2 regions of the Spirillospora sp. NPDC048911 genome follow, and region 2 is predicted to be linked to the other one. Evidence: riboswitches for the same ligand, from Rfam matches in the RefSeq annotation. Region 2 holds a riboswitch; the other holds the start of a gene.
What was found. Region 2 has a riboswitch for cobalamin ahead of ACGFNU_RS08800 (CbtB-domain containing protein). Riboswitches for the same ligand answer to the same signal wherever they lie in the genome.
Positions count from the first base shown of each region.

Region 1 (3,692 bases), on a different contig from region 2:
TCGACCGTCACGTCACGGGTCTTGTTGACGATGCGCCGCAGCTCCGGATCCTGACCGAAACCCTCCGCGTCGAGGGCGGCGAGCCAGGTGTCGGCGTTGGTCTCGGCGGCGTCCAGGAACAGGTGCACGCAGAGGTCGACCGTCTCTTCCAGCGGCATCGCGGCATCGGCCGGCGGGGCCTGGCCGGCGTAACTGAGCGTGAGCCCGCGCACGACCTCCAGGAACAGCTCGCGCTTCGTGCCGAAGTAGTAGTGGATCAGCCCGCGCTGGACGCCCGCCTCGCGCGCGATCGCGGCGGTGGAGACGTCGGCGTAGGCCAGCTCGGTGAACATCCTGCGGGCCACGCCGAGGATCTGGTCGCGCCGTTCATCCCGGGGAAGCCGCTGATAGCTCGCCCTGGCGGCACGGCGTGAAGACGGAGGGGCCACTCCGACAGCCTATGCCGCCCGGCGCCGCGGTTGCCCGAAGAGCCGCAACGGCCGCTCCCGCGCGACAAGGTAGGCGGTGGGGCGGTGCCGTACCGACACGGGCACGACCTTGGTCGCCGTCTTGTTGGCCTCGATGAGGGAGGCGAACGCGAGGGAGCGCGTCCGGCTCCACGGGACGCCCAGCTCGCTCCGCAGCCGGGGCGGCAGCAGCGCTCCGGCGGCGAGCAGGTTGAGCCGGATGTAGGCGGGGCCCAGCGGCCACGGCATGGGCAGCTTGCGGGTGGTGTCGAGGAGCTTGGCCGAGACGGTGGTCGGGCGCAGTTCCTCCTGGACGATCCGGTCGAAGTAAGCGCGGAAGTCCTCGTAGATGACGGGACAGTGGCCCTCGGGGACGCCGCACGCGTACGCGATCAGCTTCTGCTCCTGGTAGAACCGCTCGCGGTCGCCTGACGGCAGCCGTCCGAACGTGCGCTGGTAGAGGTCGAGCCCGTTGTGCACCAGCGTCGCCCAGACCCAGAGCAGGAGGTCGGGATCCAGCGCGCGGTAGCGGACGCCCTCGTCCGAGACGCCGGTGACGCGTTCGTGCACGCGCCGCAGCTTGGCGGACTGGCGGGCCGAGACCTCGGGTTCGGCGAACGACAGCTTGAGCATGATGTCGGCCGTCCGCCACAGCCGGGCGAACGGGTCGCTCTCGAAGTCGGAGTACTGCTCGACGCCCGCGGCCACGAGCGGGTGCGTCACCTGCAGCAGGAGCGTCGGCGCGGCGCCGAGGCCGAGCACCGGCTCGCGCATGACCGTCCAGGAGACGTCGCCTGGCCGGAAGGGAAGTCCACCGGTTCGTCGCATGACCTCAGTAGAACACGTTATTGGCACATCGCCAATAGCCCGCCCGCCCGGCCGCCTCGCGGCCGCCGCCCGGCCGCCTCTTGGGCGGCCCGCGGCGGTGTGCCATCCTTGGCCTGCGACGGAAGCGGAGGAACCCGGTGCGATTCCGGGGCTGTCCCGCAACTGTGACCAGGGGAGTTCCCTCTCTGGTGCGCCACGGCGGCAACGCTGGAAGGCTGAGGGGGAGCGGTGATCCGGGAGCCAGGAGACTCCGGCCGTCGGACCTGACCGCCACGGGCGTGGACACCCGAGGAAGGACGATGAGGCGTGCCCTCTGATCTGCCGACCAGCCGCGATCTCCCGGCGAGCCGCCGTGGCCGCGCCGGTGCCCGCTATCCGTTCTCCGCCGTCGTCGGCATGGCCGATCTCAAGCTGGCCCTGCTGGTCAACGCGGTCTCCCCGAGCGTGGGCGGCGTGCTGGTCCGCGGCGAGAAGGGCACCGCCAAGTCCACGATCGTCCGCGCCCTGGCCGGGCTGCTGCCCGAAGTCGGCGTCGTGCCGGGCTGCCGCTTCTCCTGCGACCCGGGTGATCCCGATCCCGAGTGCCCCGACGGCCCGCACCCCGACGGCCCGCATGCCGGAGCCGACTCGGCGGAGCGCAGGCCCGCGCGGCTGGTGGAGCTGCCGGTCGGCGCGTCGGAGGACCGGCTCACCGGCTCCCTCGACCTCGAACGGGCGCTGACCGAGGGCGTGAAGGCCTTCGAACCCGGCCTGCTGGCGGCCGCGCACCGCGGCGTCCTCTACGTCGACGAGGTCAACCTGCTGCACGACCACCTCGTCGACCTGCTCCTCGACGCCGCCGCGATGGGCGAGTCGTACGTCGAGCGCGAGGGCGTCTCCGTCCGGCACGCGGCGCGCTTCCTGCTCGTCGGCACCATGAACCCCGAGGAGGGCGAGCTGCGGCCGCAGCTGCTCGACCGGTTCGGGCTGACCGTCGAGGTGGCCGCCACGCGCGAGCCCGGGGAGCGGGCGGAGGTCGTCCGGCGCCGGCTGCGGTTCGATGACGATCCGGTGGACTTCGCCGCGGGCTGGGCCGAGGCCGAGGCCGAGCTGGCCGGCCGGATCGCCGCCGCGCGGAGCAGGCTCTCGCGGGTGGTGCTGACCGACGCGGCCCTCCGCCAGATCACGGCGGTGTGCGCCGCGTTCGAGGTGGACGGCCTGCGCGCCGACCTCGTGACCGCCCGCGCCGCGATCGCGCTGGCCGCGTGGCACGACCGGACGGAGGTCACCTCCGACGACGTGCGGACGGCCGTGCGTCTCGCCCTCCCGCATCGCCGCCGCCGTGACCCGTTCGACGCCCCCGGCCTGGACGAGCAGAAGCTCGACGACGTGCTGGACGAGCACGCGGAGCGCGGCGAGCCGGAGCCTCCCGACGATGATCCAGGCGGGCCTGACGGCGGCGGACCCGCTCCTCGGGACGGTGACGGTCCACCGGCTTCGGACGAGCAGCGGTCGCCGGACGGGCAGGCACCGGCGCCGGCGCCGAACGAGCCCGCTCCCGCCGACGCCGCGTACAAGCCCCGGCTCTTCACCGTCCCCGGGACGGGCACCGGCGCGCCCGGCCGCCGTTCCAAGGCGCGGAGCCCGTACGGTCGCGTCTCGGGCGCGCAGCCCGGATCGCGCGGCCTGCACCTGACCGCGACCTTGCGCGCCGCCGCGCCGCACCAGCACGCCCGTGGTCGCGGCGGCCCTGGCCTTATCGTCGCCGCGGAGGATCTGCGCGAGGTCGTCCGGGACGGGCGCGAGGGCAATCTGGTGCTGTTCGTCGTCGACGCGAGCGGCTCGATGGCGGCGCGGCAGCGCATGCGCGCGGTCAAGGGCGCGGTGCTGAGCCTCCTCCTGGACGCCTACCAGCGGCGCGACAAGGTCGGGCTCATCACCTTCCGGGGAACGGAGGCCACCCTTGCGCTGCCGCCGACGTCCTCCGTCGAGGCGGGCGCGCGGCGGCTGGAGCGGCTCGCGACCGGGGGCCGCACCCCGCTGGCGGCCGGGCTTGTGCGCGCGGCGGAGGTGCTGCGCGTCGAGCGGCTGCGCGACCCGGCGCGCCGCCCGTTGCTCGTGCTCGTCACCGACGGCCGCGCCACGCACGGACCCGACCCGGCGGCGGTCGCGGGGCTGCTCACGGACGTGGCCTCGGTCGTGGTGGACTGCGAGTCCGGGCCGGTGCGGCTCGGGTTGTCACAGCGGCTGGCCGGTCAGCTCGGTGCCGAGGCCGTCCGGCTGGACGAGCTCGCGGCGGACTCGCTCGCGGGCGTCGTCCGTTCGGCGCGGAAGGTGGCGTGAGATGCCTCAGGGCAAGCCGGAGTACGTGCCGGAGGACGGGCTGACGACCCGCGAGCGCCGCAACAGGCCGCTGGTGGTCGTGCACACCGGCCCCGG
Region 1 covers NZ_JBICUD010000007.1:283,589-287,280, reverse strand. The annotation lists gene ACGFNU_RS30885 (TetR/AcrR family transcriptional regulator) at 1-428, opposite strand, end outside; gene ACGFNU_RS30880 (oxygenase MpaB family protein) at 438-1,274, opposite strand; cobalamin riboswitch at 1,353-1,548, shown strand; gene ACGFNU_RS30875 (putative cobaltochelatase) at 1,581-3,596, shown strand; gene cobO (cob(I)yrinic acid a,c-diamide adenosyltransferase) at 3,598-3,692, shown strand, end outside.
Region 1: linked by a shared signal. The riboswitch ahead of ACGFNU_RS30875 (putative cobaltochelatase) and the one ahead of ACGFNU_RS08800 (CbtB-domain containing protein) in region 2 are both predicted to bind cobalamin.

Region 2 (3,692 bases):
TCATCCGGGCGGCGTTGGCGGTCGGGCGGAACGTGACGATCGAGCCGTCGGCCTGCCGGTAGGCCTTGAGCCCCTCGAACAGCTCCTGGGAGTAGTGCAGGACCTGGCTGGCCGGGTCCATCGGGATCGGGCCGTAGGGCTCCAGGCGGGCGTCGTACCAGCCCTTGCCCTCCTGGTAACGGATCATGATCATGTGATCCGTGAAGTGCACACCCCACCCCGGATCGGCCAGGATGCGCTCGCGCTCGGCGGCCGGGGTCGGCTGCCCGGTCAGGTTGATCTCGAAGTCCAGGGTGCTGCTCATCGTCTCGGTCCTCTCCCGGATCGCCGCCGCGGCCCCATCGCCGCCCGGCATTCCCTTATGCCCATTGTCGTACTTCGTCCGAGTGCTACTCCTTGATCACGGTGCGCACGAAAAAATCCGGGCGCGCCGCGAGGCACGCCCGGAGTTCGCTCTGGTGACCAGAGAGGCGCGCCCCTAGCCGGATACTCGCTTCGCGATCGCGTCGCCGATCTGCGACGTGGACCGGGCGCCCAGGCCCGGGCGCTCCAGCAGGTCATCGGCGACGGCCTGCTCGACGCGCCGTGCGGCCTCGGCGGCACCGAGGTGGTCGAGCAGCATGACGACGGACAGGATCGTAGCGGTCGGGTCGGCCTTGCCCTGGCCCGCGATGTCGGGGGCGCTGCCGTGCACCGGCTCGAACATCGAGGGGGCGGCGCCGGTCGGGTTGATGTTGCCTGAGGCGGCCAGCCCGATGCCGCCGGCGACCGCCGCGCCGAGGTCGGTGATGATGTCGCCGAAGAGGTTGTCGGTGACGACCACGTCGAAGCGCTGCGGCTGGTTGACGAAGAACATCGTGGCCGCGTCGACGTGGCAGTAGTCGGTCTCGACGTCGGGGAACTCGGCCGCGAGCTCCTTGAGGTAGCGCTGGTAGAGCCCGGCGGCGAAGGTCAGCACGTTGTCCTTGTGGACGAGCGTGAGCTTCTTGCGGGGCCTGGCGGCGGCCTGCTCGAACGCGTAGCGGATGATCCGCTCGACGCCGTACGCGGTGTTGACGCTCTCCTGCGTGGCGACCTCGTGGTCGGTGCCCTTGCGGAGCACACCGCCGACGCCGGTGTAGGGGCCCTCGGTGCCCTCGCGGACGACGACCATGTCGATGTCCTCGGGCCGCACGCCCGCCAGCGGGGTCGCGGCGCCCGGCAGGAGCTTGACCGGCCGCAGGTTGACGTAGTGGTCGAGCTCGAAGCGGGCCCGCAGCAGCAGCCCGCGCTCCAGCGTCCCGCTGGGCACGCTCGGGTCGCCGATGGCGCCGAGCAGGATGACGTCCTGGCCCCGCAGTTCGTCGAGCACCGAGTCGGGCAGCACCTCGCCGGTCCGGTGCCAGCGGGCGGCGCCCAGGTCGTAGCGGGTCTGCTCGAACGCCAGGCCGGACGCGGGGGCGACGGCCTCCAGGACCTTGAGCCCCTCGGCGACGACCTCCGGGCCGATCCCGTCACCCGGGATGACGGCCAGCCGAATGTTGCGGGAAACCATGCGCGCACTCTACCCCAACGTCTCAGCTCGTGAGCACCGGTCTCACCATCCGAGATCACCATCTCGTCCGGCCTGGACTGTCACCCGATGGGGCTACTTGACGCGGTGCCCATGCGAAGTGGACGCTCAGCAGGACAAGTTCACATCGAGGCGGCAGTGCGCAGGAACCTGGTGCGATTCCAGGACGGTCCCGCCACTGTGTCCGGTCGGCCCGCCAAGGCTCCCGGAAGTCAGGAACTGTCCTGCCGTCCTCCCGTCACCGGGGCGAGTGCACCCCGTGAGGAGATCCCATGGCCCAGTCAACCGTGCCGTCGGCGCAGGTCCAGGAGCTGCCTGTCCCGCTGCGCGTCCCCGTCCGCGAGATCCTGCCCTGGGCGGTCCTCGCCGCCGTCCTCGGCCTCCTGCTGCTCTACTTCGTCGGCGCCGAGCAGGGCGCCACCTCCCTGTTCAGCGGCACCTGGGTGCACGAGTTCACGCACGACGGCCGGCACCTGCTCGGGTTCCCCTGCCACTGATGATGCGCTCCCTTCTCATCCGCGGCATGCTCGCCGGGATCGCCGCGGCGGCGCTCGCGCTCGTGATCGCCTGGATCTACGGCGAACCCCAGGTGGGGCACGCCATCTCCTTCGAGGAGGCCCGGGCGGCCACGCACCATCACGGTGGTGAGGCGGCCGAGGCCGAGGTCGTCAGCCGTACCGCCCAGAAGACGGCCGGTCTGATCACCGCGATGGTGGTCTACGGCGTGGCGGTCGGCGGCCTCTTCGCCATCGCGTTCGCGTTCGCCTACGGCCGGATCGGGGCGATCGACGCCCGCGCCACGGCGGCGCTGGTCGCCCTCGGCGGCTTCGTGGCGGTGGTGGTCGTGCCGTTCCTGAAGTACCCGCCGACACCCCCGGCGGTCGGCAATCCGGACACGATCGGCAGCCGGACGACGCTCTACTTCGGCATGGTGGCGCTCGGCCTCCTGGGCACCGCCGCCGCGGTGATCGTGCAGCGCCGGTTGCTGCCCAGGCTCGGGGCGTGGAACGCGACGATCGTGGCCGCGGTGGGCTTCGCCGTCGTCGTCGGGATCGTCCACCGGTTCACGCCCGAGCCCGACGCGGTCGCGGACGGCTTCCCGGCCACCGTGCTGTGGGACTTCCGGATCGCCTCGCTGGGAATCCAGGTGGTGCTCTGGGCGACGTTGGGCCTGCTCTTCGGGGCCCTCACAGAACGAGCCTTCCGCACACACCAGGCCGAACCGGCTCAGCGGGTCAGCAGTACGCAGTCGCCGCACATCTCGCCACCGGGCGGGACGCGGTAGTAGAGGCAGCAGCTGCGCCGCACGAAGCCCCGGCCCTGTTCGAACGAGCCCGTGCCGGTGAGCGGGCCACGGGAGAACAGGTCCCGTACAAGGGTGTTCAGCGGCGCGGCCAGGTCCGGCCGGAGGGTTCCAGCGCGGAGCGTTCCGGCCAGGGCCGACGCCGCGTTCCCCCAGAGCAGGCCGTCGGCCAGGCGTACGACCTGGAGGATCGTGTCGCGCAAGGGTTGCAGTTGGCCGGTCACCACCGTCTCGTAGAGGCGGTCGGCCGAGCCCGGCCATCCCGAGGGCTCTGCGAGCCAGAGCGCGATCGGCGCGCCGGGCGCCCATCGCCAGTGCAGGCTGGACAGGTCCGGAACGACGCCGAGCGCGGCGGCCGCCACCGTGGGCGACCACAGGCGGGACGCCAGGCCCTGGAAGAGGATCGAGGCCGCCACGCGCCGCTCGCCGGTGCCGAGCCGCTGGGCGTACGCGTCGACGAGCCCCGCCAGGCGCTCCGGATCCTTCTCCGGCAGCGGACGCCACGTCGGATCGGCCTCCTCGGCAGGGTCGGTGACGATCTCAAAGTAAGGCCCCAACCCACCCGCCCCCCGCAAAGCCGCAACCACATCCACCGCCGCCATTTCCGCCTCCGCCTGCGCCGCCTCCGCCCTCGCTACCTCCATCTTCGGCACCTCCGCCCTTGACGCCTCCTCCTTCGGACCGTCTGCCCTCGGTGCGGCCGCTTTGGGTGCGTCTGTCATCAGCCGACTGCCGGTTCGGCTACGGCGCGGTTGAAGACGATGTCGATGGCGGTGGACAGGCCGGTGGCCAGCGCCCCGAGCACGGTGGCTTCCTCGGCCAGCGCGGAGGGCTCGA
Region 2 covers NZ_JBICUD010000002.1:357,794-361,485, reverse strand. The annotation lists gene ACGFNU_RS08810 (branched-chain amino acid aminotransferase) at 1-304, opposite strand, end outside; gene ACGFNU_RS08805 (3-isopropylmalate dehydrogenase) at 479-1,534, opposite strand; cobalamin riboswitch at 1,649-1,795, shown strand; gene ACGFNU_RS08800 (CbtB-domain containing protein) at 1,825-2,049, shown strand; gene ACGFNU_RS08795 (CbtA family protein) at 2,049-2,837, shown strand; gene ACGFNU_RS08790 ((2Fe-2S)-binding protein) at 2,780-3,412, opposite strand; gene ACGFNU_RS08785 (ROK family protein) at 3,577-3,692, opposite strand, start outside.